4 regions of the Mesorhizobium sp. M7A.F.Ca.MR.245.00.0.0 genome follow, and region 2 is predicted to be linked to each of the others. Evidence: predicted binding sites of a transcription regulator. Region 2 holds the regulator's gene; each other region holds the start of a gene.
The links. Region 2 encodes LexA, which represses DNA repair genes until DNA is damaged. Its sites were predicted from a motif close to TGTTCNNNNTGTGTTCNG; they were not measured.
Positions count from the first base shown of each region.

Region 1: the regulator LexA is predicted to act here: its motif matches at 1,222-1,239, upstream of EOB80_RS14985 (PA0069 family radical SAM protein).
Region 3: the regulator LexA is predicted to act here: its motif matches at 2,520-2,537, upstream of EOB80_RS12890 (ImuA family protein).
Region 4: the regulator LexA is predicted to act here: its motif matches at 3,529-3,546, upstream of EOB80_RS11255 (helicase-related protein).

Region 1 covers NZ_RZTE01000012.1:39,974-47,504, forward strand. Annotated here, with positions in the region: gene EOB80_RS14975 (hypothetical protein) at 1-495, opposite strand, end outside; gene EOB80_RS14980 (glycosyltransferase) at 639-1,163, opposite strand; gene EOB80_RS14985 (PA0069 family radical SAM protein) at 1,314-2,468, shown strand; gene EOB80_RS14990 (ribonuclease HII) at 2,622-3,320, shown strand; gene EOB80_RS14995 (F0F1 ATP synthase subunit B) at 3,542-4,033, opposite strand; gene EOB80_RS15000 (F0F1 ATP synthase subunit B) at 4,044-4,643, opposite strand; gene EOB80_RS15005 (F0F1 ATP synthase subunit C) at 4,707-4,931, opposite strand; gene EOB80_RS15010 (F0F1 ATP synthase subunit A) at 5,017-5,775, opposite strand; gene EOB80_RS15015 (AtpZ/AtpI family protein) at 5,835-6,242, opposite strand; gene EOB80_RS15020 (cell wall hydrolase) at 6,497-7,531, opposite strand, start outside.
Region 2 covers NZ_RZTE01000005.1:172,027-179,557, forward strand. Annotated here, with positions in the region: gene lpxB (lipid-A-disaccharide synthase) at 1-25, shown strand, start outside; gene gltA (citrate synthase) at 80-1,408, opposite strand; gene gltX (glutamate--tRNA ligase) at 1,592-3,016, opposite strand; gene EOB80_RS08805 (ComEC/Rec2 family competence protein) at 3,119-5,581, shown strand; gene lexA (transcriptional repressor LexA) at 5,575-6,315, opposite strand; gene kynU (kynureninase) at 6,726-7,531, opposite strand, start outside.
Region 3 covers NZ_RZTE01000009.1:136,619-144,149, forward strand. Annotated here, with positions in the region: gene EOB80_RS12880 (error-prone DNA polymerase) at 1-293, opposite strand, end outside; gene EOB80_RS12885 (DNA polymerase Y family protein) at 290-1,813, opposite strand; gene EOB80_RS12890 (ImuA family protein) at 1,725-2,489, opposite strand; gene EOB80_RS12895 (hypothetical protein) at 3,047-3,808, shown strand; gene EOB80_RS12900 (hypothetical protein) at 3,913-4,110, shown strand; gene EOB80_RS12905 (KTSC domain-containing protein) at 4,559-4,876, shown strand; gene EOB80_RS35865 (hypothetical protein) at 4,885-5,019, shown strand; partial or broken gene EOB80_RS12920 (diguanylate cyclase) at 5,760-6,943, shown strand; gene EOB80_RS35275 (hypothetical protein) at 7,413-7,531, shown strand, end outside.
Region 4 covers NZ_RZTE01000007.1:168,128-175,658, reverse strand. Annotated here, with positions in the region: gene EOB80_RS11275 (acetyl-CoA C-acetyltransferase) at 1-166, shown strand, start outside; gene phbB (acetoacetyl-CoA reductase) at 294-1,019, shown strand; gene EOB80_RS11265 (FAD-dependent monooxygenase) at 1,128-2,366, opposite strand; gene EOB80_RS11260 (TetR family transcriptional regulator) at 2,448-3,032, shown strand; gene EOB80_RS11255 (helicase-related protein) at 3,734-7,168, shown strand; gene EOB80_RS11250 (RNA-binding S4 domain-containing protein) at 7,185-7,531, shown strand, end outside.

The DNA of each region.
Region 1 (7,531 bases), on a different contig from region 2:
ATCGCGCTGGATGGCAAGCGCCGCCGGGCAGTCGAGGATGCGCTCGAAAAAATGCCCGCTGAGCAGCGAGCGGCCAAGGCGTTTCTCGGCCTCGGCATGTTCCCCCGGCATGAATTCGAGACGGCGGTCGAAATTGCCGAAGCAAGGCGTGCGCCCGGCAAAGTCGGCGATCTCTTCATGGATATCAGGCGGCAGGACCAAGCCTGAGAACAGCCCGTCGGAGCGCAGCGCATCGACGACCGCTCCCCGTTCGACACCGGCAAACATCGTATCCCCGGCATTGGCGACCGATCGGGCGCGCTTTGCGCCGAGCCAATGCATGCGGCGTCCGGGCATGGTGCGCGCCAGCACGAACATCGGCAGCCAGGCAGGGTTCTCACGCAGGTCCGTCAGATAGGTTGGAATACGCACGGCGATGCGCCGCAGCAGGCTGCCGTTGCGCGCAATGGCCTCGAGACTGGGCGCGCCGGATGTGTCGGGGGTTGAAAGCTTCATTGAGTCCTCGGCTATGAGAGCACCACCGATGCCGCATCGGTGCTCGCCACTCGGCATGTCCCAAACCCAATTCCCGCTTGAACGGAAGCTAACCCCGCGTCAGCTTTTGTGCAATGCACAATGACCTGAGCAGCTGCAAAAAATCATGTCGAGGAGCGGCGTTCCTGCTTGGCCGGCGCCATCCAGATCTCGGCGTCGAGCCGCTTCGTCGCGAGGCCACGGGCGATGGCCTCGGCGCTGCCGGCACTCTTGGCCGCAGCCGCCGCCTGACGCTTGCTGATCAGCAAGCCGTCGGCCAAGGCGCGGTTTCCCGAAAAGACCCGGGCCAGGAACGGCGTGCGGCTGGCTCGCGTGCGCGAAAACCGTGCCGCCATGGTCTGCCTTGCCGTATGGGCGACAACCTCATCGATCCAGCCCTCCACCAGCCGCGCGCCCGGTTCCAAGAGCAGCAGCCAATCCCCCTTGGCCTGGCGGATGCCGGCAGCGACGCCGCCCGTCACGTACTGACAGCCGGCATGCTCGGCCACACGATGCGTCTGGTCGGTGGAGCCTATGTCGCAGACGATGACTTCACGCACCACGCCCTCGACCGCTCCGCCAACCAGCGAGGCGAGCGTGCGGGCGAGGCCCTCCTCGTCATTGCGGGTTTCGATGAGAACACTGAGCATCCTCAGCCGAATAGCGGAAAGCGCCGGACAGCGCCAGTTTTTGCATCGCACCATAGAAAGTTCTTGCTTTGTTCTCATCAACCAAATAGGAATAATTTCATGAACAGAGCGATTCGACACCACACGGACAGTCCTTGGGAGCGGGCGAAGATGGAACAGATCGTGCGCGCCGACATTGCAGCTTTCGGAGCAGGAAGAGCCGAGATGGCCAATGCGATGGTCGAGCAGAGTGGCATGCGTGTCCGCCCGGACCGCAACCGCGGCAGGTCAGCGGGCATCAATCCGTCCGGCCGGTTCGAGCCGGTCAGCCGGCACGTGTTCGACGATGGCTGGAATTCGCTGGAGGAACTGCCGCCCTTCAAAACCGAAGTGCAGGTCGAGAAGCCGCGCACAATCATCACCCGCAACGAATCGCCCGACATTTCCTTCGATCGTTCGATCAATCCCTATCGCGGCTGCGAGCACGGCTGCGTCTATTGCTTTGCCCGACCGACGCACGCTTTCATGGGCCTGTCGCCGGGTCTGGATTTCGAATCGAAGTTGTTCGCCAAACCGGATGCGGCGCGCTTGCTTGACAAGGAGCTTTCGAAAGACAGCTATCAGCCGCGCACCATCGCCATCGGCACCAACACCGACCCCTACCAGCCGATCGAGAAGCAATACCGGATCATGCGCGAAATCCTCGAAGTGCTGGAAGCGCGCGGCCATCCAGTCGGCATCGTGACAAAGTCCGCTCTGGTGACGCGCGATATCGATATCCTGTCGCGAATGGCCGAACGCGGGCTGGCCAAGGTGGCGCTGTCGGTGACGACGCTCGACCGTATGCTGGCGCGCACCATGGAGCCGCGCGCGTCGACACCGACCAAGCGGCTGGAAGCGATCCGGCAGCTTTCGGATGCCGGCATCCCGGCCTCGGTCATGGTGGCGCCGATCATTCCGGGCCTGACCGACCCGGAAATGGAACGCATCCTCGATTCGGCACGTGCGGCCGGCGCGCGCGAAGCCGGCTACGTGATCCTGCGCCTGCCATTGGAGGTCAGCCCGATCTTCAAGGATTGGCTGCTGCGTCATTATCCCGACCGCTACCGCCATGTGATGTCGCTGGTCCGGTCGATGCGTGACGGCAAGGACTACGATTCGGAATGGGGCAAACGCATGAAGGGCGCCGGTCCCTATGCCTGGCAGATCGGCCGGCGCTTCGAGATCACAGCCAAGCGGCTCGGCCTCAATGCAGAACGGCGCACGCTGCGGACCGACCAGTTCGTTGCCGCCGGGAAAGACCAGGTGCAGCTGATGCTGCTTTGAGAGAGACAATTCGTCGCGGTGGTTTGATCCGTCGCGGCACCAGAATCCCGTCCGGCCTGCCCCGGCCTGCAGACGGTGCCCTCCCGGTCCGGCGCCCCACCCGACCCGGAGGGACTTGCGGAGAATCAGAGCCGATGCGAACCTCGCCGCAACATGGCTCGCGCGCGTTCTGATTCTCCGCCTCTCTTTGAGATCATCGAGAAGCCCGACTTCTCCTTCGAGACGAAGGCGATGGCGGAGGGCCTGTGGCCGGTTGCCGGGATGGACGAGGCCGGCCGTGGCCCCCTGGCCGGGCCGGTAGTCGCCGCGGCCGTGGTGCTCGATCCCGCCAACATTCCCGACGGCCTCGACGATTCCAAACGCCTCAGCCATCTGCAGCGTGAAGCCTTGTTCCTGCGAATTCTCGGCTCTGCGCAGGCGGTCTCAATGGCCTCCATCAGTGCCGAGGGTATCGACGGCAGCAACATCCTCAAGGCAAGCCTGGAAGCCATGCGCCGCGCCCTGGTAGGGCTGTCGGTCAGACCGAAGCTCGCCCTTGCCGATGGACGCGACGTGCCGCCTGGCCTGCCTTGTGAAGGGCGCGCGCTGATCAAGGGCGACCAGCGTTCGCAGTCGATCGCCGCCGCCTCGATCGTCGCCAAGGTGATGCGCGATCGCATGATGTGCGGCTGCGGCAACCATCACGACCGCTACGGCTTCGAAGTCCATATGGGCTACGCCACGCTTCGCCATCGCACGGCAATCGAGGCGCATGGCCCGGTGGCGCGGCTGCATCGCGTATCGTTTTCGCCGTTCAGGCTGGGTGGCGCTGAAGTGGTTGAGGAAGAGAGCTTCGTCGGAATGGATAGCTGATCTCCCCCCTCGAGGGGGAGATGGCCGGCAGGCCAGAGGGGGTCGCCGCGCGTGAAGCGCCGACCTTATCTTTGCTGCAAAATGACGTCGCGCCCGGTCGAGCCGACCCCCTCTGTCGCCTTTGGCGACATCTCCCCCTCGAGGGGGAGATTATCCCCGCCCACAACAAAAAAGCCGCCAGGTTGCCCGGGCGGCTTTCGATGATTGGCTAGCGGGACCCTCTAATTCAGCTTCGACTTCACGTCCGCAAGCGATGCCTTGAACAGATCGGCACCGGCCTTGGCGTCGATCTTGCCGGCAAGCAGCGCGCGCGCTGCCTCTACGGCGATGTCGACGGCGCTGGCGCGGACTTCGCTGATGGCGTCACGCTCGGCCTGGCCGATCTTCTGCTCGGCAAGCGCGGTGCGCCTGACAACATAGTCCTCGGTCTTCTTGTGCGCTTCGGCGGCAAGCAAGTCGGCTTCGCGCTTGGCGGCGGCGACGATGTCGGCGGCCTCCTGCTCGGCTTCCTTGCGCTTGCGCTGATACTGGCCAAGCAGTTGCTGGGCTTCCTCGCGCAGCCGGCGCGCTTCGTCGAGTTCGTTGCTGATCCTTTCGGCGCGGGCGTCGAGCGCCTTGGCGATCAGGCGAGGCACCTTGATGTAGACGGCAATGCCCAGGAAGATGACCAGGGCAACCGTGGCCCAGAGCGTCGCGAGAGATGTGGCGTCCATGATGCGCTCCTCACCGGGCCACGGATTTGACCGCGGCCGCGATCTCTGCCTTGCTGGCCTTGCCGCCAACCAGGGCTTCGACAATCGCCGAAGCGGTGTCCTCGGCGATGCTGCCGACTTCCTTCATGGCATTGGCCTTGATGGAAGAAATGCGGGCCTCGGCTTCGCCAAGCTTGGCGTCGAGCGCGGCCTCGACCTTCTTGCGAGCGGTGTCGGCCTCGGCCTTGGCCGCGTCGTTGGCCTGCTGGCCGATCGCGTTGGCCTTGGTCTTGGCTTCCGCCAGTTCCTGCTCGTAGGCAGCAACGGCAGCGTCGGCCTCGCCCTTCAACTTGGCCGCCTGATCGAGATCCTGCGTGATGCGATCGTTGCGGACATCGATGATGCCGCCGACGCGCGGCATCACAACCCGCTTCAGGAAGAGATAGAACAGCCCGAAGGTGATCGCCAGCCACAGAAGCTGCGACGGGAACGTCGCCGGATCGAATGGCGGAAACGTGCCATGCGCTTCAGCAGGCACACCGGTGCTGGAATGCGTGTCGCCTTCCGTAGCAGCGTGGCTGGTATCGGCTGATGGCGCGGACTCTTGCGCAAAGGCAGATGTCACGAACATGGACTATCCCCGAAATTCAGGCCCGCCGCTCGCGCGGCCGGCCTGTCCAATCTTCCCGAGTGCTCAGCCGAACAGGGCCAGAAGCGCGATGAGAAGCGAGAAGATGCCCAGAGCTTCGGTCACGGCGAAACCGAAGATTAGGCGGCCGAACTGGCCATCGGCAGCCGACGGGTTGCGCAGTGCGCCCGCGAGGTAGCTGCCGAAGATGTTGCCGAGGCCAATGCCCGCACCACCCATGCCCAGGCAAGCGATGCCGGCGCCGATGTACTTTGCTGCTTCTGCGTCCATTTGTTCAACTCCTTTGGATCTAAAATTCCGTTGCGATTCCATCCGGCGCCAATGTTGGAAATTCTTGGGCCGGAAACTTTTGGACCTAGTGCCCGGGGTGCAGGGCGTCGTTGAGATACATGCAGGTCAACACGGCAAAGACGTAGGCCTGCAGGAAGGCGACCAGCAGTTCCAGTGCCGTCAGCGCCACCGCCATCGCCAGAGGCAGGATCGAGCCGGCGACGCCGACCGCGCCGAGCGCGCTCAGGCTGACCACGAAGCCGGAAAACACTTTCAGCGTGATGTGGCCGGCGAGCATGTTGGCGAACAGACGAACCGAGAGGCTGACCGGGCGCGACACGAAGGAGATCACTTCGATCAGCACCACCAGTGGCAGCAGGAAGACCGGCACGCCATGCGGCACGAACAGTTTCAGGAAGCCAAAACCATGCTTCATGAAGCCGTAGACGACCACGGTTGCGATCACCAGCACGGCAAGGCCGAAGGTGACGATGATGTGGCTGGTGACGGTGAAGAAATACGGGAACAGGCCAAGCAGATTGGCGACGAGCACGAACATGAACAGCGAGAACACGAGAGGGAAGAACTTCATGCCTTGCGTGCCGGCGGCATCGCGCAACATGTTGCCGACGAACTCGTAGGCCATCTCGGAGACCGACTGGAGCCGCCCGGGAACCAGGCTGCGGCTCGACGTCGTGAGAAACAGGAATCCAGCCGCGACGATAACGGTTGCGACCATGAACAGTGCCGAATTGGTGAAGGACAGGTCATAGCCGCCGATGTCGATCGGAATCAGCTTGTTGATATGGAACTGGTGGATCGGATCGACCTTGTCAGCTGCCACGTTCAAACCCCGTCAATGCCGCGTACGGCCTCGTTACCATTACCGCACATGGTGCGCGGTCATTTCTTGTCGTCTTGGCCACGGCGCGATTTATCGCCCTGTCCAAATTCTGCCACAACGCCGGCGGAACGCATCACATTGAGCACTCCGGCGCCAAAACCAAGCAGCAGAAACACGATCAGACCCCATGGCGATGTCCCCGCCAGACGGTCGATGATCCAGCCGATGCCGGCACCCACCACCACCCCGGCGATAAATTCGCTGGAGAGTTTGAGCGCCTGACCGTAACCGGCCACACTGCCCGCTTTCGCGTCGTCTTTCCCCTCGAGCCGGCCCGGCCGCCTTGTCGCAAGCGAAGCTTCAAGGTCACGGCGGCGGCGCTCAAGATCGTCGTCGCGGATGTCGGGCTCATGCTGATTGCCGCGGCCGGTTTTTCCGGTTCCGTCTGGCCCATTCTTGTCGGCCATCGCAACCCCCCTGCCCGGTCAGACCGTCACCGTCCGTCCGCTTCTAAAGTCGCCGGCAACATAGTTAGAGGGTTTGCGCCCGTCAAGCCACGGGCGGAAGTTCATTGCCATGTATTTTAGGCAATAAAATCAATGAATTAGAAAGGTGCGACATCGTGCCCGCCATGATGACGAGGATGCATGGCGCGAATCCCCCGCGCAATGGCCCTTTGATCGGCTGCGCGCCACATCAAAGATCAGCGGCTGCTCCGCACTCAGCTCCAGCCGCCGCCATAGGTCCGATAGAAGATATGCAGGCCGATCTTGGTCATCTTCTGCATCGTGCGCGCCCAGCCGGGATGGACATATTGCGCATAGTAGTGGGTCGACGATCCGACCTCCGGGATAAAGATCTTGCCGGCAGTGACGGCCATGGCGATCTCCTGGGCGGTCTTGTAGGCGGCTGGGCTATCGATGCGCTTCTTCCTGCCGTCGCAGGCGAAGGAGAACTGGCAACGGTTGAACCAGCTGTCGTTCTGGTAGACGACGCCGCAGATCGAATTCGGATAGGTCGGATTGCGCACGCGGTTGAGGATGACCTGGGCGACGGCGGCCTGGCCGCGCACGGATTCGCTCCTCGCCTCGAAATAGATGCCGTTGGCAAGGCATGCCTGCTCCTTCTGGGAGAAGACACTGGCGGGCAGCGGGTTCTGGATCCACGAATGATCGCCCTTGGCCATCGGCGGAATGAAGCGGCCCTCATTGGGCTGCTCGTCCTGAAGCAGGGCTTCGAAGGGCGATGCCTTGGCATAGTCAGGCTCGGACTGCGCGTAGGCGGTGGCCAGCACGTCCGGATGGTCGTTGTTGACCAGCGCTGCCAGCATGGCCGGCACGCCGGGATCCGGCTTCTTGTCCTCGCGCGCATGGAATGCCGCGGCGATCTGGATTTCCTTGCCTTTGATCTGCGGCTTGGCGAAAGCCATTTTCAGGCCGCTGTCCATGCTGGGCCGCAGCAAGGAGGAGGTGCGCTCGAAGATCGAGCCGGCGTTGAAGTTCTTCGGCGGTGCGACGGGAGACATTTGGACGATGCGCCCTTTCTTCTCGGCGCGCACGACGCGGTCCTCATCGGGCGTGCCGCTGACCTTGCCGCCCTTTCCGCGAAACGACACGTTGCCGACACCGGCCAGGTGGACACCCGATCCGGAGATGGAGCCGGTGACATCAGAATCGACAAAGGGCATCTCGGCAGCATGGGTCGAGCCGGCGACGGATTTCTCGACATAGGAATTCCAGCGGGTGTTCGCTTCGAG
Region 2 (7,531 bases):
TATCAAGAGAGGGAATAGTCAGTAGGGAGTAGGGAAGTTGACCGTGCCTACTGCCTACTGCCCGATCCCTACTCCCAGTTCACCGCTTGGCGATCGGCACGTAGTCACGCTCGGGTGCGCCGGTATAGAGCTGGCGCGGGCGGCCGATCTTCTGGCGCGGATCCTCGATCATCTCTTTCCACTGTGCGATCCAGCCGACGGTGCGGGCGACCGCGAACAGCACGGTGAACATGGTGGTGGGGAAACCCAGCGCCTTCAGCGTAATGCCGGAATAGAAGTCGACATTCGGGTAGAGCTTCTTCTCGATGAAATAGGGATCGGTCAGCGCGATCTTTTCCAGTTCCATGGCGATGTCGAGCAGCGGATCGTCCTTGATGCCGAGCTCGCCCAGAACCTCATGCGCCGTCTTCTGCATGATCTTGGCGCGCGGATCGTAGTTCTTGTAGACGCGGTGGCCAAAGCCCATCAAGCGGAACGGGTCGTTCTTGTCCTTGGCGCGAGCGATGAACTCGGGGATGTGATCGACATGGCCGATCTCGCCAAGCATGTTGAGCGCCGCTTCATTGGCGCCGCCATGCGCAGGCCCCCACAGGCAGGCGATGCCGGCGGCGATGCACGCGAACGGGTTGGCGCCCGACGAGCCGGCGAGACGAACGGTCGAGGTCGAGGCGTTCTGCTCGTGATCGGCGTGCAGAATGAAGATGCGCTCCATGGCGCGCGCCAGCACCGGGTTGATCTTGTATTCCTCGCACGGCACGGCAAAGCACATGTGCAGGAAGTTGGCGGCGAAGTTCAGTTCGTTCTTCGGGTAAATGAACGGCTGGCCGATGTGGTATTTGTAGGCCATCGCCGCGATCGTTGGCATCTTGGCGATCAGCCGCATGGAGGCAACCATGCGCTGGTAGGGGTCGGAGATGTCGGTGGAGTCGTGGTAGAAGGCCGACAGCGCGCCGACCACGCCGCACATCACCGCCATCGGGTGCGCGTCGCGGCGGAAGCCGGTGAAAAAGCGCGACATCTGCTCATGCACCATGGTGTGGCGCGTCACGCGGTAGTCGAAGTCGTCCTTCTGCGCCTTGGTCGGCAATTCACCGTAGAGCAGGAGATAGCAGACCTCGAGGAAGTCGCCATGTTCGGCCAACTGGTCGATCGGATAGCCGCGATGGAGGAGGATGCCGGCGTCGCCGTCGATGAAGGTGATTTCGGACTCGCAGCTTGCCGTCGAGGTGAAGCCCGGATCGTAAGTGAAGGCGCCGGTGGTTGAGTAGAGCGAGGCGATGTCGATGACATCAGGCCCGACCGAACCACTTCGCACCTTGAATTCATGGGTCTTGCCGGCGAATGCAAGCGTTGCCGTGGCCTCCTGGATCTTGCCGCCCAAATCCATTTTTTTCGCAGCTTCGGTCATTGCAAACTCCTTCTTGTTTCCTCATGCCGGCAAAGGCAAAATTCTGCAGAGCGACACGTCGAAAAATCACCGCAATGCGCGTATTCGCCACCGCATTTCAGGAGGTGCGTGCCAGATTGGGCCAAGGCCTAATGTTGCACTGCGAAACCCGCCTTTCAATGCCAATCTTGGGCCAGTTTGCTCCTAATCGATTTGATCTGAGATGCGCGCCAGGCTTTCCTCGCGGCCGAGCACGGCGAGCACATCGAACACGCCCGGCGAGGTGCTTTTGCCGGTCAACGCAGCGCGCAAAGGCTGGGCCACCGCGCCGAGCTTGTGACTGCCGGCCGCTGCCACCTCGCGTATCGCCGCCTCCGCCGAGGCGGCTGTCCAGTCACTCGCAAGCCTGTTCAAAGCTTCGTGAGCACTGCGCAGGATCTTGCGGGCATCGTCGGTAAGCAGAAGGGCCGCCTTGTCGTCGATCGGCAGGGGGCGCGTGGCGAACAGGAAGGCCGCGCCATCGACGAGCTCGACCAGCGTCTTGGCGCGCTCCTTCAGGCCCGGAAGCGCTGCCAGCAACTGCGCCTTGGTGCTGTCGTTCAGGCGCGCGGCGATCGCCGGGCCGCCTTCGAGATAGGGCAGGGTAGCGATGAAGATGTCGAACAGTTGGGCATCGCTCATGCGGCGCATATGCGCGCCGTTGATCGCCTCCAGCTTGGCGAAGTCGAAGCGCGCCGCGCCCTTGTTGACATCGCCGATATCGAACCAGGAAATCATATCCTTGATCGACATGATCTCGTCGTCGCCATGGCTCCAGCCAAGGCGCGCCAGGTAATTGAGCAGCGCCTCCGGCAGGTAGCCCATGGCGCGATAGGCCTCGACGCCAAGCGCGCCGTGCCGCTTCGACAGCTTGGCGCCATCGGCGCCGTGGATCAGCGGGATATGCGACATGGACGGCACGTTCCAGCCCATGGCGTTGTAGATCACGGTCTGGCGAGCGGCGTTGGTCAGATGATCGTCGCCGCGAATGATATGGGTGACTCCCATATCATGATCATCGACGACGACGGCATGCATGTAAGTGGGATTGCCGTCAGAACGCAGGATGATGAAGTCATCGAGATCCTTGTTGGGAAAGCGCACCTCGCCCTGGACACGGTCATGGACGATGGTCTCGCCGTCGGTCGGCGCCTTGATACGAATGGCGCCCTTGACGCCTGCGGGCGCCTCAGAGGGGTCGCGGTCGCGCCAGCGGCCGTCATAGCGGGGCGGCAGCCCCTTGGCTCTGGCGGCCTCGCGCATGGCCTCCAGTTCGGCCGGCGTGGCATAGCAATAATAGGCCTTGCCCATGCGCACGAGCTCCTCAGCCACCTCGCGGTGGCGCGGAGCACGCTCGAACTGCGACACCGGCTCGCCGTCCCAGCTCAGGCCAAGCCAGGAAAGCCCGTCGAGGATGGCAGCCGTCGCGGCTTCATTGGAGCGTTCGCGGTCGGTGTCCTCGATGCGCAGCAGCATCGTGCCGCCAGTGTGCTTCGCATACAGCCAGTTGAACAGCGCCGTGCGCGCGCCGCCTATGTGCAGATAGCCGGTGGGCGAAGGGGCAAAACGGGTGACGACCTTGTCGGACATGGAACTCTCGGAAACCATCTGAAGCGGGGTGCGGTTGCGCGGGCTTTCGCGCGCCCGGCGTTCATGTAGCATAGGGTGTCGAGGGCGCAAGGGGCAGACCCGATGGCTGGACGAGGCTGGGGCTCGGATCAGGGCGAGGACGCTGCCATCGGCGTCAGCGAACGGTCCCTGTTTGCGCCTCGGCCAGCCCCATTGCCGCCGCCATCGCCCCTTGTGCCGGATCCCGGCAAGGCGCCCTTGCAAGCGGATGTCGCCGCCTCTGTTCCTGTTGCCGAAACCGGCAGGATCGTTCGCGTGCGCCGGCAAATCAGCCTGACATCACTGCCTCGCCTGCGCCACAGCGTGAACACGGCGGCGAGCCTGGAACTCGACCGGGGCGTGGCCTTCCTGCTGGTGCCGGTCTGCCTGGCGATCGGAGCGATCGGCTATTTTTCGCTGACGGCTGAACCCGACTTTGCGAGACCTGTCGCGGTTGTCATCTTGACGGGGATCTGTGCGCTGGTCTCGCGCTCATGGCCAAAGACCCATCTGTGTTTCATGGCGGCGCTTTTGTGCGCCCTAGGACTGCTTGCTGCCAAGGTCGAGACGTGGCGTGCGGGCACACAAATGTTGGGCTCGGAAATCTCGACGCAGGTGACCGGCCGCGTCGTCTCGCTCGACCGGATGGAAACTGGCCGTATCCGGCTGACCATCGACGTGACGTCGACCGCAAGACCGAAACTGCGCTATGCGCCGGAACGGGTGCGGCTTTCGGCACGCAAGATCCCGGCTGACGTGACCGCAGGCTCCCTCATCACTGGATATGCCAAGCTTTTGCCGCCGACCGGGCCGGTGCGGCCGGACAGCTATGATTTCTCCTTCGACAGCTATTTTGCCGGCATCGGCGGCAGCGGGTTCTTTCTCGGCAACCCCAAGCTTGTCGTCAGCGATGATGGCGACATGCCGCTGCCGGCCCGAATTTCCTCTAGCGTGGAAAATGCCCGCGAGGCCATCGCCGACCATATCAGGGCGAGCGTCGGCGGCGCCGAAGGCGAGATCGCCGCGGCGCTGATCGTCGGCGTGCGCGCCGGCATTCCCGATGACATCAATGAGGCGATGCGACGTACCGGCATCTACCACATCATCTCGATTTCGGGACTGCACATGGGGCTGGTCGCAGGCACCATCATGGGCTTGCTGCGCGGCGCCTTCGCCTTGTTTCCCGACTTTTCCGCGCGTCGCCCGGTCAAGAAGTATGCCGCCGTCGCCGCACTGTTCTCGATCGCGGCCTATCTCATCATCTCTGGAGTCGTCGTTGCCGCCGAGCGCAGCTTCATCATGCTGGCGGTGATGCTGATTGCCGTGCTGTTCGATCGAGCAGCACTCACCATGCGCAATCTGGCGATCTCGGCGATCGCCGTCATCGTGGTGTCGCCGCATGAGGTGGTCGGCCCGAGTTTTCAGATGTCGTTCGCCGCGACCGCGGCTCTGGTCGGCGCCTATGCCGGCTGGGCCGATCACCGCGCGGGAAAAGCAAGACCGCCGCCCCCAAAGCGATCCATGCCCGGTTTCCTGACGCGAAAGTTCGTGCTCGCGGCAACCGGCCTTGCCATGACCTCCATCATCGCCGGCAGCGCCACGACGCTGTTTGCCATCTGGCATTTTCAGCGTGTGTCGCCGCTCAGCCTGTTCGCCAATCTGGCGGTTATGCCGATCGTCACCGTCGTCATGTTCCTGGCTGTCGCAAGCGCGCTGCTGATGCCTTTCGGATTGGATTGGCCGGCCCTCTACCTGATGGGCAAGGGTCTGACGGTGATGATCGCCATATCGGGTTGGATCTCCGAACGTTCGCCTGTCGATGGGGTTGGGCTGATTTCGCAGCAATCTGTCCTGCTGGTGACAATTGCCCTGGTCATCGCGACGATGGCGACAACTTGGCTGCGGCTCGCTGCTCTGCCATTCGCGCTGGCAGGCTTGCTGACCGTCTCGGATACGCGCACGCCGGATGTGCTGATCTCGGAAGACGCCCGGCTGGTGGCGTTGCCGATCGGTGGCGGCGAGCTTGCCGTCAGCCGGGAACGGCCGAACGAATTCACCGTCGACAACTGGAAACGCGCCCTGACATCAGAAACCATCGTCGTGCCAGAGGTGTTCGACAAGAGCGATGGGCAATTCGACGTCGCGGACGCCGTTGAGCTACCGCCGGGATCGCCGTTCTATTGCTCATCAGGCGTTTGCGTGGCCAGGCATATGTCCGGTGCGATCATTGCCTATGTCGACGACCGCAAGGACACCTGGAAAGCCTGCGGCTTCGCCGAGCTGATCGTCATCAATGACGCCACCGCCTATGACGCCTGTCGCAATCCGCTGGTTCTCGTCATCACCAAGCGGCAACTGGCTCGCAAAGGCAGTGCCGCGGTCTTCTTCGATCGCCAATCGGCGACCACACCGGCGACAATCAGCTTCGCGGTGGATAGCCCATATCGGCCCTGGCACACGCATCGCAAATACTCTCGTGAGGCGAGGGGGCTGGCACCCTTCAAGAAACCCGAGAAGCCAGCGGCCAACCCGCAGCCGCCTCAGTAGCGGCGGATGAGGCCGACGAGCTTGCCTTGCACCTTGACCCTGTCTGGGCCGAAGATACGGGTTTCATAGGCCGGATTGGCGGCTTCGAGAGCAATCGAAGCGCCCTTGCGGCGGAACCGCTTCAGCGTCGCTTCCTCTTGATCGACCAGCGCCACGATGATCTCGCCGGGGTTCGCCGTGTCGGCATTGCGGATGATGACGGTGTCGCCGTCGAAGATACCGGCCTCGATCATCGAGTCGCCCTTGACCTCCAGCGCATAGTGGGCGCCGCCCATGATCATGTCCGGCGGCACCGAGATCGAATGCGTCTGATGCTGGATGGCATCGATCGGCACACCGGCGGCGATACGGCCCATCACCGGTATCGACACGGCGGAGACCGCATCGTCATCATTGCCGGGCGAGGGCATCCGCGAAGGCGCCGGCTTGATCTGCCGGCCAAGAGCACCACCCTGACCGAGACTGCCCTGGATGACGCTTGGCGAAAACTTCTTTGCCGCGTTGAGGCCGGGCGCGATCGAGTCCGGCAATCGCAGCACTTCCAGCGCGCGTGCCCGGTTGGGCAACCGGCGAATAAAGCCGCGCTCCTCAAGTGCGGTGATCAGCCGATGAATCCCGGATTTGGAGGCAAGGTCGAGCGCCTCCTTCATCTCGTCGAAGGATGGCGGAATGCCGCTCTCCTTCAGGCGTTCATGGATGAACATCAGCAGTTCATGTTGCTTGCGTGTCAGCATGGCGGCCCCCAGATTACCTGAAACCAGAATCGAAAAACAAACCCAGAACAAACACTATCTGTTCCAGTTGTGTTCTGCAACCGTTTAAAGTTTAATGAATTTATTAAGGCTGCTGAAATTATCTGGCGCTTGCCAGCGGGTCGCAATCGACAGGCGCCAACCACGGCGATGCGCCTGCTCACATTGAAACCATTATGGTTAATGACCTGTGGCTCATACTCGACCCAAGGCTTGGCATCATCTGCCGATCGACCGCCACAAGGGACGCTATCAATCTTCGGGACGTTCGTTTGCCGTGAACGAAACGGAGCCAAAACGCCAACGTCTGTTGGCATTTGTGGCTGGAATTCAGCCCTCCGTCATCTGCCGGGCAGTGAGGGCGGCGACGGCAAATCGCGGAGATCGTTGCGTCAGGTAACGGCTTCCTTGACGGCGAAACGCTGGTCCTTCCATGCGCCCGTGCGCAGAATATCCTCCAGCACCGCAACCGCCAGCCACACATCCTTGTAGCCGACATAGAGCGGCGTGAAGCCGAAACGGATGGTCGATGGCGCGCGAAAATCACCGATGACGCCGCGCTCGATCAGCGCCCGCATGATTTGATAGCCGTGATCGTGAAGGAACGACACCTGGCTGCCGCGCCTGGTCGCGTCGCGGGTGGTCTCCAGCGTGAGGCCATAGGCGCCGCACTTTGCTTCGACGAGCTGGATGAACAGTTCCGTCAGCGCGACGCTCTTTTTTCGCAATGCCGCCATGTCGACGTCGTTCCAGATGGCAAGCGCGCCTTTGAACGCCCGCATCGACAGGACAGGCTGGGTGCCGCACAGAAAGCGGCGGATACCGGTGCCGGCAATATACCCCCGTTCGAAGGCAAAGGGCCGCGCATGGCCCCACCAGCCGCTGAGCGGCTGGCTGATATCGCCGTGATGGCGCTGCGCGGCATAGATGAAGGCCGGTGCGCCCGGACCGCCGTTGAGGTACTTGTAAGTGCAGCCGATGGCGAAATCGGCATTTGCCTGATCGAGCTCGACGGGCAGGGCGCCGGCGGTGTGGCATAGATCCCAGACGATCAGCGCTCCGGCCGCATGAGCCTTGCGCGTCAGCGCCGCCATGTCGCGCAGTTCACCCGATTTGTAGTTGACGTGGTTGACCAGCACCACCGCGACGTTTTCGTCGATCAGCTCTTCGATGGTGGGCGCGTCGACGCCCGCGAGGC
Region 3 (7,531 bases), on a different contig from region 2:
TTGCCCAGCGACAGCAAGCGGCACAGCCGCGAGTAGGCCGCGCGACCGGTCGGGTAGACCAGGATGGAAATCTCTTCCACCAGATCCAGCCGGCAGCCGACGATCAGCCTGACGCCGGTTGCCTTTGCAGCCTCGTGCGCGCGGACAATGCCGGCCAGACTGTTGCGATCACAGATGGCAAGGGCGGGCATTCCCATGCTGGCTGCTTGCGCGAACAGTTCCTCACATGAACTCGCGCCCCGCAGAAAGGAAAAATGCGAGGTGCATTGCAGCTCGACATAGCACGCGTTCATCCGAAGATGCCGTGCAGGAACCAGCGATGCGAGCCGGTCGCGGTATCCTCGCCGTCGCCTGCGCGATAAATCCAGAACCGCTCGCCGGCTTCGTCCTCGACCTGGAAATAGTCGCGCACGGCAGTTAGCTCGGCGTCGCGCTTCCACCATTCGCCGAAAACCCGCTCGGGACCATCGGCGCGCTTGATCCGTCGACGGATGCCTTTCCAGGTGAAGCTCGCCGGAGGATGGTCCGGTAGCAGCGCAATGGCCTCGATCGGCTCCGGCACGGTAAACAAGCGAGCCGGACGCGGCCAATGGTCTGGCCATGCGTCGCCGGTCTCAGCGGATGCAGCGGCTACACGCCGGAAAGATCGCTCGGGCACATCGCTGGCAACCGGGGTAAACCGATAGAGCTTTTCCTCACCGACACGGTTGCCGAGTGTGTCGATCAAATCCGAGATGTCTGCATCCCGTTGCTCGATCAGCGACGAAACGGTCTGCCTGGGGGCGAGTGATTCCGCCAAGGGCGCGGACAGGCGCATCAACTCGATGCCGAAACCCGGATCGACCATCTCGATCTTGTCGCAGAGCAACCGTGTCAGCCGCTTCACATCGCGGACAGGCAAGGCCATGCCGACGCGAACGGCTTCGATGCGGTTGTCGACGCGGTAGAGCAGCAGGTCGAGCCGCCGGGCCCCGAGGCCCTTGGTCTCGAGATCGACACACAGCGCTTGAACAAGCTTGCCGACATAGCGCGCGATTGTCTCGGCCGCACCGATGGGCTCGCCAAAGGCACGTTGGACTTCGACCACATCCGCTGATCGCACCGGCTCAATCGGCTCGGCGAGGCGTCCAGCAGCCTGGTCAAGCCGGCGGCCGAGTTCCGGCCCGAAGCGCAACGTCAGTGGCGCGCGCGGCTGCTGCAGAAGCTCGCCTACCCTGTCGAAGCCGAGAACCCGCAAACCCCTGACGATTGCGTCGGGCAACCGCAGTGCCGCGATGGGCAGTGGAAGAATCGCATCCTGCGTTGCGTTGACGGCGACCACGCTGACGGTCTGCTTCACGTATCGCGCCACCGCATGAGCAGCACCCCAGCTATCCGCTATGGCTGCGCGCGCCGAGAAGCCGACCTTGCCGAGATGTTCGACCATATCGGCCAGCATCAAGCGTTCACCGCCATGAAGATGATCGGCGCCCGTGGTATCCATCACCAATCCGTCGGGAGGTTCTGCTGCGACAATCGGCGCGTACCGCCGCAAAGCCCACAGGGCCAACCGATCCAATGCCTGCGCGTCTGCTTCAGGTTCGGCATCCATGACCGCCAGCCCCTGGACGAGGGCCTGCGCCTTCGTTGCCGGCATTCCAACGCGCAGGCCCGCTTCCAGTGCCGCGCGATCCACCGCAGTCACCAGGCGACGATTACCGTGCCGCCCGACCAGCACCAAAGGCTTATCCGGTGGCGGCGAGACGTCGCCCAATTTCCTTCTGAGCCGGTCGGTCGACCAGCTTGGAAGGAAGAGCGAGACGACCCTTGGCATCACAAGCCTCCACTTCGATATCGAGTGTTTCCCCTCCACGAGACCGGATCAGTTCAAGTTGCCATCGCGCCCGACCAACGCCGGGCACAGGCAGCGGTCGCGACGGCAGCACGGAAACCCGCCAGCGGGTGACAGACGCCGTCGGCTGCCCGAAATCGGCGGCTTCGGTCTGGCGGCGCCAGCGGCGGATGGCGATGCCCATCGCGCCGGAGCCTTCCGATGCCAGTTGCAACCGGCGCGAGGCAGTCATGGACAGGCGCGCCACTTCCGCGACCACAGCTCCAAGCCCGACATGCCGCAGACCTTCCTCGAAGCAGGCGAGCAAGGATTTGTCGTCACCGGCTTCGACATAGATCACCCGGTCGGGATGAAGTCCGACCTGTGCGATTGCCGGCGCAAACAGATCCTGGCGCGTCACGCACCACAGCACCTTGCCTTGCGTCCTCGCTGCAATCCCGGCTGCAAAAAGCGACGCTGCAGCGCCATCGATCGCTCCATTGCCGCCGCCGGCAACTTCATGAAGTGCGCCAAGCGCCACACCCCCGCCTGGCAGATGACTGTCGATCGAGGAGATACCGAATGGGAGCACCGCTCTTTTGCGCGCATTACCGCCTTCGAGACGCGCAATGCGATCTCGCAGATCGGAAATAGCAGCGTTTGGCGTCGATGCACTCATCTGTCCCCTGAACGCGACATGCTGGCGGAATGTTCCTCATTTGTTCCCTTCCTAATAAAGAGTCAATGCCCATGGAGAGTTTGCGCTGCGGAAGAAATTTTGTCGCGACCGCCCGGTGGCACCGAAAGAACCGTTTGCCAGCAGGACGAGGCGTCGAAGGCCACCTGTCCTGTTGGGATGTTCGCGCCGGGTTGGCGGCGCACAAGGAAAACGGCGTATAAACCGCAGTCCCGGGCGCGTCCGCAATGGCGGACATTGTCGCGCGCGGGACGGAGGAAATTCGCCCCCGCCGCGGGCGGTTAACAGGACAGCCGTAGGAGCGTCAGCATAGCGCCGGCCGCAGGACGGGACGCGGGACCGACTGTCCCCGTCCGCGGTGGTCCGCGTGTAGCATCGGCCATGAATGCAGTTGCGTTGGGATTGAGCACGAAGCCTCAACCGATTGCCTGATGTACGCTTTCCTATTGAAAAACTACCCTATCCAAGCCATCAGGAGTCTATTGACACCTTTGTTCTTATTTTGTTCACTGTTGGGAGTTTGATAATGGAGGCGAACCATGGAACTTCGCTTGAACATTGAAGGTGCAACGCCCGAGGAACTGGCACGCGGGGTCGCGGCAGCCGAAGCAGTCTTCTCGCGCGCCGGCATTACGGCTTTGCAAGGCGCGGAAGGTTTGTTCGCGTTGGAAGGCTGGGATATCAAGGGCTTCCCGGAAGACGACCAGCCAACCGAGGACGAGGACCAGGCTGCTTCGGTCTGGATGGAAGCCGACGAGGCTGCGACGACTGCATGTTGTGCGGGCTGGCCGGAGGATAAAGTTCCGGGCCATCAGATCATGGAGCTGATCGACGTGCCCCGAACGAGATTGCAGGCCGAGGCGCTCCCGGACACGTGGCCGGCGCGCAAACAGCTCTATCCCGATGTTGTCACCCGGTTGGAGACCACGACCGGGCCGGACCGCCAGATCGATTTCGATATTGCCTTCGTTCTTGGTTGGGTGCCCGAGCGGCCGACGCTGGATCAGGTCGAGCCGCTTTCGGAAAATGGCGACCGTATCCCCTTCTTCACCAGCAACCTCGCCCAGGTGGAAGAAATGGCTCGCAAGGCACTCAAGGACTGGACGATCGAGATTGACCAGGACCCCTACGATGCCCATGTTTTCGATCCTGCAGCCAGCGAAGACGGTGAAGAATTGCGGATGGCGGCATGGCGCGATTTCGACGGCTCCCTGCTTATGGAGAAGCCACCTGCAAATCCTGCAATCGCACTGACCCTGGCGATGATGCGCGGCCAGTCGATGCATTTCGATTCGCGGTGAACGGGTTACACGGCCATCGTCGATCGATCTTGCTTGGCCACTCCAGGTCGCACGCTGGATGGCTAAAAACCTGACCAGCCCACACCGCACCCGAGGAGAGAACCATGTCAGAAAAACCACCCTATATGCCGACCGGCATTGGAACAGGCATGATGAGCGACGACGAGACCAAGGTCGGCGTTCTGATATTCGAAACGGCGCAAGGGAACTTCGACTTCGCAGTGAATCTGCAGGCGGTCGATATCCTCACCAAGGCCATCAACAAGATCGAGATGCATCTTCGCTCCGGCAAGACGCGCTGAGTGTCCGACGATGTGCCAGATCAGAAAAGCCGAAGCCAGGACCTTCGGGAGATCACGCAGGGACCACGCATCGTGCGGCGGGGCGGCGGGGCGTCGCAAATCCGTTGTCAGTCGCCGACTGGCTCGGCTGGAGGAAACGCTCGGAAGCCAGTGCTCTCGCGCACGACTCGCGGCGCTCGGTTGACGGACTACCGCTGCGATCGATCACGACTTCCTCCGCAAGATATCCTCGGATTTACGCCACGGTCAGCCCCAGGGGTCCGAATGGTACATTAGAGATATCTAACATTTCTCTTTTGGCGAGACGGGGTGTACTTTAGTTATCGCTGGGTGATCCTAGCGACCTACACTGCCCGCTGCTGAGAGGTGGCGGGCCTTTTTGTTTATGTGTGGAACGCCGCAATCCAATGGGAGTTGGAATGCTGTCACCGTCCCTTCCGTGGAGGCGATGATGGCCATGGACGTACAGCCGTGGTCGGCCCGCTCCCGCTCAGTGGGCGGGCCATCTCGCGGGTCGCTCACCGGCAACACTTGGTGCACCATGCCGTCAACCTCGATACGCAAGTTCGAATACGACCCGGAAACCAGGGTTCTCTCAGTGTGGTTTGTAGCGAGTGGCAGGCAGTACGACTTTCTGGACGTGCCGCCGGAGATGGTCGCCGATTTCAAATCTGCCTTTGCCAAGGGCCGCTATTTCAACGATCGCATCCGCAACCATTTCGCGTTCCGGCCCGTGGCAAGCTCCGGTTCCAGCGGCACATGCTGAGGTAGATTGTGCCAAGCGACCTGGCGGAAGTCGCGCATGTCGAACTGCTGGCCGCACACCGGACAGGTCATGAAATTGTCGCGCTCGTCGGCCGGCTCACCGTCGTGCGCCTTACCAGGGATCGGCGCTCCAAGGTCGGATAGCTTCGTCATAGCTATCAAACATTCAATTCGTCTAAAGTGTTCCGGAATCATTTTAGCGCGTGCTAATTGAGTCGCACTATGCGAGTCGGCGCATCCCTCTGAAGTTCAAGCCCATGGAGCCCGAGCCGGTCGACACGCGACGTCGAGCTGATGCAGGTACTCAGTCAATTCTTGCCGGGCCGATTGGCCTTGGATGCTTCCAAGTCCAGCTGGGCGCGACTGGCATGAAGCAAGGCCGCGACCAAATTTTGGTCGGCTGACTTTTTGCCGGTGTATAGGCGCACAAGCTCGCGCGCCTGGACCGTCGAATCGGATTCCGGGCTCTCCCTGATGGCTGACGTAAGAGCCCGGGAGAGTATGTCGAAATCCAACAACGAAATACCCGGTCGGCTTCCTTCATGGCCAAATCCATCCTGTTGGTCTGCAGGCGATACTCGAAAGGTCGATGATGACGAAAATCGGCATCACCCCCATTCCTTCACGTGCTCAACTTCAGAAGCTCTCGGGACATTTCGCCGAGCCCGGCGGCGGCGCGTGGATAACCGCAGCGCCACCGCAATTACAAAGGTAATTCGGCTACCCGCATCGAGCATCAGATGATTTGGGACTGAATGTTCGCAAATCACAGCTATAAATCAAATCTTCAGGGTAAGTTGACATGCTGCCCACCGCCGACCGGCTATGGCTTGGATAGATGTTCAGGAGAAAGCAGCGTAAGGCCTATCGACTTGTCAGATCTGATGCCCCCCGATGTGCAGGATGATCCTGCCCTAGCCGCTGAGGTCGACCGGCTTCTGGCGCGCCGTACGCGCGAAATCAGCCTGCGTGGCGAGATCGAACGCCTATTTCGAGCACGTGTCTGGTCGCAAACGGCCAAAATCATCCGCGCGTGGATGATCTGGGTGGCATTTTTGGATGTGCTGACGTTGGCACTGAACGCGGCGTTGCTTCCATGGGTCGTAGCGCAGTCCATGCTCCTGCCCGGCGCCATCATCCCGCCCGTGGCGTTGGCCGTGGTCCTTGTTTGGCGTAAACCGCAGGCGCCTTGGCTCCAAGGAACCTCGCTGATCGCAGGCATGTTCCTTATCTTGTTGTCAGTCGCGTTGGTCGGAGCAAGCGCTGGTGGCGAGTTCTACGAACGGCAATTGAACGTCATGTTGTTCGTGGCCATCACAGCCATCATAATCTTCGGGATCCCGCTGGCCTGGACGATGACTATCGCTGCGCTGGCGCTCGGACTTTATCTCATGCTTCAACTGCAGAACCCGGCCATCGCGCATGGGAGTGCAGTGGCTGGCACGCTGTTCTTCGCCAGCGGTATCTTTGCAACGGTGGCCGCGCGGCGCATCATGACAATTCTGGCTCAAAAGACTTTCCTGTTTGAGCTTCGCGACCGACGCAGGGTCGCCGAACTGGCGAAAGCCAATGATCGACTGGTACTCCTGGCGAGAACCGATCCACTCACCGGCATCTCCAACCGTCGCTGGATGACGGAAACACCTTCAAGAAGCTAAACGACCACCTCGGCCATGCGGAGGGAGATCGGTGTTTGGTAAAGGTCGCAACTATCTTGAAGGAAAACGTCAGGCGTGATCGCGATCACGTTGCCCGTTATGGCGGCGAAGAATTCCTCGTGCTCCTGCCCGGAGTGAACGAGGAAGAGGCGGCCGCTGTGGCCGAACGAATGCGTAAGAGCGTCGAGGCTGCCGGTTTGCCCAACCCTGGATCCCATGTGTCGCGCTGGGTCACCCTGAGCATTGGAGTTGCCGTTCAGACCGCTGAGGCGATCTCGCCGGAGCAGTTACAGCAACGGGCGGATGCCGCACTTTATCTGGCCAAGCAGACGGGCCGCAACAGGGTGCTGCTTCACAGACCGGAGTTATCCGCGCGCAAACATATTCGGCCGGGCGGCCTTGGGGCATAGGCCGTGCGTGGCCCGAGATCTGCTCTTCTGAATCACGGGGTTTCCCGTGCGTCGATGATAACAGGTTAGTTCAGGGCCACCGAGACGACCAAGGGTTCCCCTGTAATCTCCACATCGCGCCCGGCAGACTACGATTTCGAGAATAATCCCCTGAAAGAGTTTCCGGGTTGTTGAGAACACCCACGGCCGATTCCGGCTGCGTGGCTGGTCCAGGAGGAGTTCCACCAAGTGGCCTCAGTGATGGGCGATCATCCGGATGACCTGCTGGTCTTCGCAAAATGCCGAGCGCATGGGATCCGCCGATTTCTGCGCCCTGCGCCCTAGGTGGCGCCTTTGGCTAGGTGAATGGCGCCCGTTACGCAGCCCCTGATCTTGCGCATGGAATCTTGCGACAGCCCTCATGAGATCGGTTGCAAGTGCTCCATGAAATCTCCATCTAGTTCGGTTGTAGTCAGAACGCGGTCAAACGATGACACGGCAAGAAGTTCTCTCCGTCATTGGATCAGCCGACGATATTACGGTTGCGGAGATCATCGCAACGGGGGCGTCGATCGAGGAATTGAGAGAGGCATGGGCATGGGCTTTTGC
Region 4 (7,531 bases), on a different contig from region 2:
CGTCAATGGCGGCGCCATCGCCATCGGCCACCCGATCGGTGCTTCCGGCGCCCGTGTCTTCAACACACTGGTCTTCGAGATGCGCCGGCGCGGCGCCAAGAAAGGCCTCGCTACCCTGTGCATCGGCGGCGGCATGGGCGTCGCCATGTGCATCGAAGCACTCTGAAAAAGAAGTGAGTAGCAAATAGGGAGTAGTCAATAGGGAAGAATTGCGTCAGCGCGACGGGACGTAGATTCCTACTCGCTATTCGCTACTCCCTATTCGCTCTCCCGACCAAAGGGAGGGAACACGCATGACCAAGGTAGCAATCGTCACAGGCGGATCGCGCGGCATCGGCGCGGCGATCTCGATCGCATTGAAGACCGTCGGCTATTCGGTTGCCGCGAACTACGCCGGCAATGACGCCGCAGCGGCGAAATTCAAGGCCGAGACCGGCATTCCGGTCTACAAATGGTCGGTCGCCGACTATGATTCCTGCGCCGCCGGCATCAAGCAGGTCGAGGCCGATCTCGGCCCGGTCTCGGTGCTGGTCAACAATGCCGGCATCACCCGCGACGCCATGTTCCACAAGATCACGCGCGAGCAGTGGAAAGAGGTCATCGACACCAACCTTTCCGGCGTCTTCAACATGACGCATCCGCTGTGGAGCGGCATGCGCGACCGCAAGTTCGGCCGCGTCATCACCATCTCGTCGATCAACGGCCAGAAAGGCCAGGCCGGCCAGGTCAACTATTCCGCCGCGAAGGCTGGCGACATCGGTTTCAGCAAAGCCCTCGCTCAAGAGGGAGCTCGCGCGGGCATCACCGTCAACGTCATCTGCCCTGGCTACATCGCCACCGAGATGGTCAAGGCGATCGACGAGAGGGTGCTCAACGACCGCATCATCCCGCAAATCCCCGTCGGCCGCCTCGGCGAACCGGAAGAAATCGCGCGCTGCGTCGTCTTCCTCGCATCCGAAGATGCAGGCTTCATCACCGGCTCGACCATCACGGCCAACGGTGGCCAATACTTCGCCTGACGACAACCACGTGGCTTGAATGTGCACGTGCCGGCGGTGTCGCCGGCACGTTCATCTTTAGACGCAACTGCTCCGATACAGCGCCGGAAGTTGTCCGGCGCCTCGAGCTCAGGCGACCAGCTTGAACTCGCGTCTCACCGCCTGCTTGCGCACGCCCGGCCGCGACGACGCCGGCAGCTTCGCCATCTCGGCCCGGCTGAGACCTGACAATTTCATCGAGATCCTGCGCTTGACGAACGGCATCATGTTGACGACGCCGAGCACGAAATTGCGCAAGACGCGCCGCAGCGGTGTGCGGACAAGCGCCATGCCTGTCAGCCTGCCCGCCAGTTCGATCACCTCTTGTGCCGCGGGACGCCGAAGCGTCTCGTAGAGGTCGAGTTCGCTTTCCGGGCGGACACCGTTGATCACGTCGCCGAGCAGTTCTCCCAGCACCACGGCATCGATCAGGCCGGTGTTCATGCCTTGGCCGCCGGCCGGGCTGTGCACATGGGCGGCGTCGCCCATGACGAACAGGTGCCCCTGGCGGTAGGACTTGGCAAGGCGGTGATGCACGCGGAACCGTGTACTCCAGGTCAGGTCGAGCACCTGCGCCGGGCTGGCCGACGGGCCGCGACTGTCGAGCAGCGCCTGAATGTCGGCAGTGCCAGGCCGCTCAGGCGCCTCATCCATGGTCGCTACGATGCGATATGATCCGTCCGGCAGTGGCGCGACGACGACCAGTCCGGCCGGGGAGAACAGCAGCGACACCTCCGTTGGCCCGAGCGGCCAGTCAAGGCGCACGTCGGCGAGTACAAAAGACCCTGCATAGGCCTCGCCATCGAAGCCTATGCCGGCGGCCTCGCGTACCACGCTGTGCATGCCGTCCGCACCGACGACGTAACGCGCCGAGATCGTCTTTTCGCGACCATTCTGGACGACCGTGACGTGTGCGCCATCGACCCCCTGCAATACCTCCTTCGCCTCGACGCCGCGATGGACGACACCGCCCAACCCGGCGATGCGCTCAGTGAGGACCTTCTCGGTTAGGTTCTGCGGAATCATCAGCACGTAGGGATACGCCGAGGGCAGGCTCGAGAAATCGAGGTTGATTAGGACCCGGTCGCGATCACGTATGGCGAAGTTGTCAAGCTTCAGGCCGAGTTCGACCAGCCGCCCCGTGACGCCAAGCGGCTCGAGTGTCTCCAGCGTCTGCGCGTGGATCACTCCGGCACGTGAGGTGTTGAGGCCTTCGGCGAGGCGGTCGACCACGACGTGATCGACGCCTGCCTGATGCAGGGCAATGGACAGCGCCAGGCCGGTCGGGCCGGCGCCTATGACCAGGACTTCCGTGGTATCAGGCAGCATTTTCTCTCTCCGTTTGTCAACGATTGGTGACTTTTATCTTGGATGCTTGAGTTTGTCAACGCTCGTTGATATTTGATTTTCATGAGCACGAATCATTCGAAAAAGCCGAGCAAGTCGGATCGCACCCGAGGGCAAATCCTGGATGCCGCCAGAGATCTGTTTGCCGAGCACGGCTATGACGGCGCGTCGATCCGCGATGTCGGGACCCGCGCCTCGATCGATCCGGCCATGGTGATCCGCTACTTCCGCAGCAAGGACGAATTGTTCGCCCGGGCGGCACTCGTCGACCTGCAACTGCCGGCACTTCGGGTGATCGACCCGGCCACCGTCGGCGAAACTTTGATCAGGCGGTTTCTCGAAGTCTGGGAAGGCCCGGCCAGCGGACCCGGCATGGCAATTCTGCTGCGTTCCGCGGCGTCGAACGAATTCGCCGCTGAAAAAATGCGCGAGATATTCGCCAACCAGGTGAGGCCGGTGGTTGCGGCGGTCGGCGATCTCGCCGACGCCGGTCGAAGGGCCGGGCTCATTTCGAGCCAGTTGCTGGGTTTGGCGATGTGCCGATATGTGCTGCGGCTACCGCCCGTCGTCGCTCTGTCACACGACGAGATCATCCGGAACGTCGGCCCTGCGCTGCAACGCTATGCCACTGGAGAGGACACGGCCTGAACCAGCGGTCCGGCCGGACCGGTCAACATGCGGCGGCTGCACCTAGCCAAAGCATGCAACCAATCTGTGCCGAAGCGGCACGCGGAGGTTAACAGCCACCCGCCGCCCTGTGCGAAAGCTGCTTCGTAACCTGTGGATTCTCGGTGGATAAGCTGTTCACAACACAAGATATTGGGGTGAACAAATCGGGAAAATCACGCCATCGCTGATTCGTCGCCGATTCGTTCCGGCTATGAGCCGAACGTTAACGACGACAGCCGGAATCGCCTGCCCAACTGCTTAACGCAGGTTAAGAAAGATCAACGATTTCATCATGTTGGTCGAGGCGCGCCTAGGCACCGTGATTGTTTCCAGGCAAAGGTTAACGGCAACACCCTCTTAGCATGAAACGGGCCAGTTCAGCGATTCAGCATGTGGTGCGACTCGCGGCCGCGAAATCCACATGTAGCCGTGAACAAAAGCTGAATCTGCAGGAGTCACTGATTCGTCGCCGATTCGTTCCAGACTCGTTCTATCCGTTAATCCGCAGCCGATTGGAAGCTTGACAAAACCACCTTCTCGCCGCCGGCGGAACATTCCGCTTTCGCTTCGCGCCCGAAATCCCTATGTGTCGCCTGTCATACGCGCCATTTGAGGCACGCTCCCGACAACCAGAGGCCAGAAGCCTTATTTCCAGGTCCCGGAAGCCTTATTCTAGGTTGATGAACATCCAGCCCAAACACACAGAGCCGCTGATCCTGTCGGGCCGCGACGTGACCGCCGTGCTCGGGCCGACCAACACCGGCAAGACCCATCTCGCCATCGAGCGCATGGTGGCGCATGAGAGTGGGATCATCGGCCTGCCGCTCAGACTTCTGGCGCGCGAGGTCTACGCCCGCGTCTGCGAAAAGGTCGGCGCCCACAAGGTTGCGCTGATCACCGGCGAGGAAAAGATCCAGCCGCCGGGCGCCAGATATTCGGTCTGCACCGTCGAGGCCATGCCGCGCGAGACCGACGCCGCCTTTGTCGCCATCGACGAGGTGCAGCTCGCCGGTGACCTCGAGCGCGGCCACATCTTCACCGATCGCATCCTGCACCTGCGCGGCCGCCAGGAGACGCTGCTACTGGGTGCCGCCACCATGCACGGTATCCTGCAGCGCCTGCTGAGGGGTGTCTCGGTGGTGACGCGGCCGAGGCTGTCGCATCTTGCCTATGCCGGCTCCAAGAAGCTGACCCGCCTGCCGCGGCGCACGGCAATCGTCGCCTTCTCCGCCGACGAGGTCTACGCCATTGCCGAGCTGATCCGCCGCCAGCAGGGCGGTGCCGCCGTCGTGCTCGGCGCGCTCTCGCCGCGCACCCGCAACGCTCAGGTGGCGCTGTTCCAGTCCGGCGATGTCGACTACCTCATCGCCACCGACGCCATCGGCATGGGTCTAAATCTCGATCTCGACCACGTCGCCTTCGCCCAGAACCGCAAGTTCGATGGCTTCCAGTACCGCAACCTGACCGCGGCCGAGCTCGGCCAGATCGCCGGCCGCGCCGGCCGGCATCTGCGCGACGGCACCTTCGGTGTCACCGGCCAGGTCGACCCGCTCGACGAAGAGCTGATCAAGAAGATCGAAGGCCACGATTTCGATCCGGTGAAGGTGCTGCAGTGGCGCACCGCGCATTTCGACTTTGCCAGCCTCGACGCGCTGAAGCGCTCGATCGAGACCAACGCTCCGGTCGAGGGACTTACGCGGGCATTGCCTGCCGTCGATGCACAGGCGCTCGAGCATCTATCGCGCGACGAGGACATTCGCGCGCTCACCACCAATGCCAAGCGCGTGGCGCTGCTGTGGGAAGCCTGCGCGCTGCCCGACTACCGCAGGATCGCGCCGGCGCAGCATGCCGACCTCATTGCCTCGATCTACACGGACCTCGCACGCCACGGCCATGTCGACGAGAATTACATGGCCGAGCAGGTGCGCCGCGCCGACACCACCGAGGGCGACATTGACACGCTGTCGCATCGCATAGCCCAGATCCGCACCTGGACATTCGTGTCGAACCGGCCCGGCTGGCTGGCCGATCAGGCACACTGGCAGGAAAAGACGCGCGAAATCGAAGACAGATTGTCGGATGCGCTGCATGAGCGGTTGACGAAACGCTTCGTAGACCGCAGGACTTCCGTCCTCATGCGGCGCCTTAGAGAAAATACCATGCCTGAAGCCGAAATTAGCCCTACCGGAACCGTCCTTGTCGAAGGCCACCATGTCGGCGAGTTGCAAGGGTTCCGCTTCACCGCCGACCAGACCGCCGGCGGCGAAGACGCCAAGGCGGTGCGCACCGCTGCCCAGAAGGCGCTGGCCGCCGAGTTCGAATCGCGCGCCGAACGCTTCGGCGCCTCGGCCAATGGCGACATCGCGCTCGGCTCGGACGGCACGCTGCGCTGGATCGGCGCGCCGATCGGCACGCTTGTATCAGGCGAAGACGCGCTGAAGCCGCGGTTGGTGCTGCTGGCCGACGAACAACTGACCGGCCCGGCGCGCGACAAGGTTGCCGCGCGTGCCGAGCGTTTCGTCAATTTCCAGATCGAGTCGCTGCTGAAGCCGCTGGTCGACTTGAAAAACGCCGACCAGATTTCCGGCATCGGCCGCGGCATCGCCTTCCAGCTGGTCGAGAATTTCGGCCTCATCAACCGCCGCGACATCGCCGAGGAGATGAAGTCGCTCGACCAGGAAGGCCGCGCCGCCCTTCGCCGGCTTGGCGTGCGCTTCGGCGCCTACCATGTCTTCGTGCCGGCGCTGATCAAGCCGGCGCCTGCCGGACTGGTGACGCTGTTGTGGGCGCTGAAGAACGACGGCAAGGACAAGCCGGGTTTTGGCGACGTGGTCCATGCGCTCGCCTCGGGTCGCACCTCGGTGGTGATCGACCCTGCTTTCGACAAGACGTTCTACAAGCTTGCCGGCTACCGCAATCTCGGCCGTCGCGCCGTGCGCATCGACATACTGGAACGGCTGGCGGATCTGATCCGTCCGGCGACCAACTGGAAGCCCGGCCTCGGCCAGCGCCCGGACGGCGCCTATGACGGCCAGTCCTTCATGGTGACGCCGCCGATGATGTCGATCCTCGGCGCCACCGCCGACGACATGGAAGAAATTCTCAAAGGTCTCGGCTACCGTGCCGAGCCCAAGCCGGCCGTCGAGGTCAAGGCGCGGCTCGAAGCGCAGGACAACGCCGCCCGCGAAGCGGCGGTGGCGAAACTAGCGACGGAAGAAGCTGCACGAGCCGAGCAGGCCAAAGCGGCGGAAGCCGCGGCAACGGATGCCGCAGCAGAGGCAGCCGTCGAAGGGTCGGAGCCGGCATCGGACGCAGTGGCCGTTTCGGAAACCACGGTCGAAATTCCCGCCGAAATCACCTCCGACGCCGCAGCGGAACCTGCTGCGCCTGCCGTGGAAGAACAGGCGGACGCTCCGGTCGAAACCGTGCAAGACGAAGCGCCTGTTGCCGAGGCTGCGCCCGACGTCGCCGAACCGGCGCCGGTTGAGCCGCAGGCAGAGACTGAGACTGCCGAGATCGAAGTTGCAGCGGCAGAAGAAGCCGCAACGCCCGACCTGGCGGCAAATGCCGCGCCCGCAACGGACGCCGCGCCGGACGAACCTGTGGCGGTGACTGAAGCAGCTGTCGGCGAACCCGCGCCGGAAGCCGAAGCACCAAAACCCATCCTGTTGTGGCGTCAGGGCCGCTTCGAACAGCGCCCGCGCAACCGCGATGACAACCGCAGGAACAATCGCCCGCGCAACGGACAAGCGCGCGGCCGAAGCGATGCGCCTGCGGATGCCGCCGGCGCACCGGCCGCTGCTGCACCCGGAGAACGCCCGGCCCATGAAGGACGGCGCGATGGAGCCGGCAAGCCGCGCTTCGACCGCTCGAAATTCAAGCCCAAGCCGCAGGCCGAAGGCGAACAGCGACGTGATGGCAGGCCGCAGGGCGAACGTCCCGACCGCCGCGAAGGCCGTCCCGACTGGAAGGGTGGCAGGCCGGATGGCAAAGGTGGCCCGCAAGGCGGCAAGCCGGCCTTCCAGCCGAAGCCGCGCGAGGAGCGCCCGGTGCGTTTCGATCCGGATTCGCCCTTCGCCAAGCTCGCCGCTCTCCGCGACCAGCTGAAGAAGTAGAACCCGGCTCGCTTCGATGGTTGCCGAAGGCCGCCAGCGCATCGACAAATGGCTGTTCTTCTCACGCGCCGTGAAATCGCGCTCGCTGGCGGCAAAGCTGGTCGTCGCCGGCCGCGTCCGCATCAATCGCGACAAAGCAGCGCAGGCCTCCGACCAAGTCAAGCCAGGCGACGTCCTGACCATCACGCTTGAGCGTCGCATCTTCATCTGGAAGGTGCTTGGTGCCGGTGCACGGCGCGGCCCGGCCGAGGAGGCCCGGACGCTCTACGAGGATATGTCGCCACCGCCCGCACCGAAGGGCGAAGCCCCTCCCGATGCAATTCCGGGGCTGCGCGAGGCCGGCAGCGGCCGCCCGACCAAGAA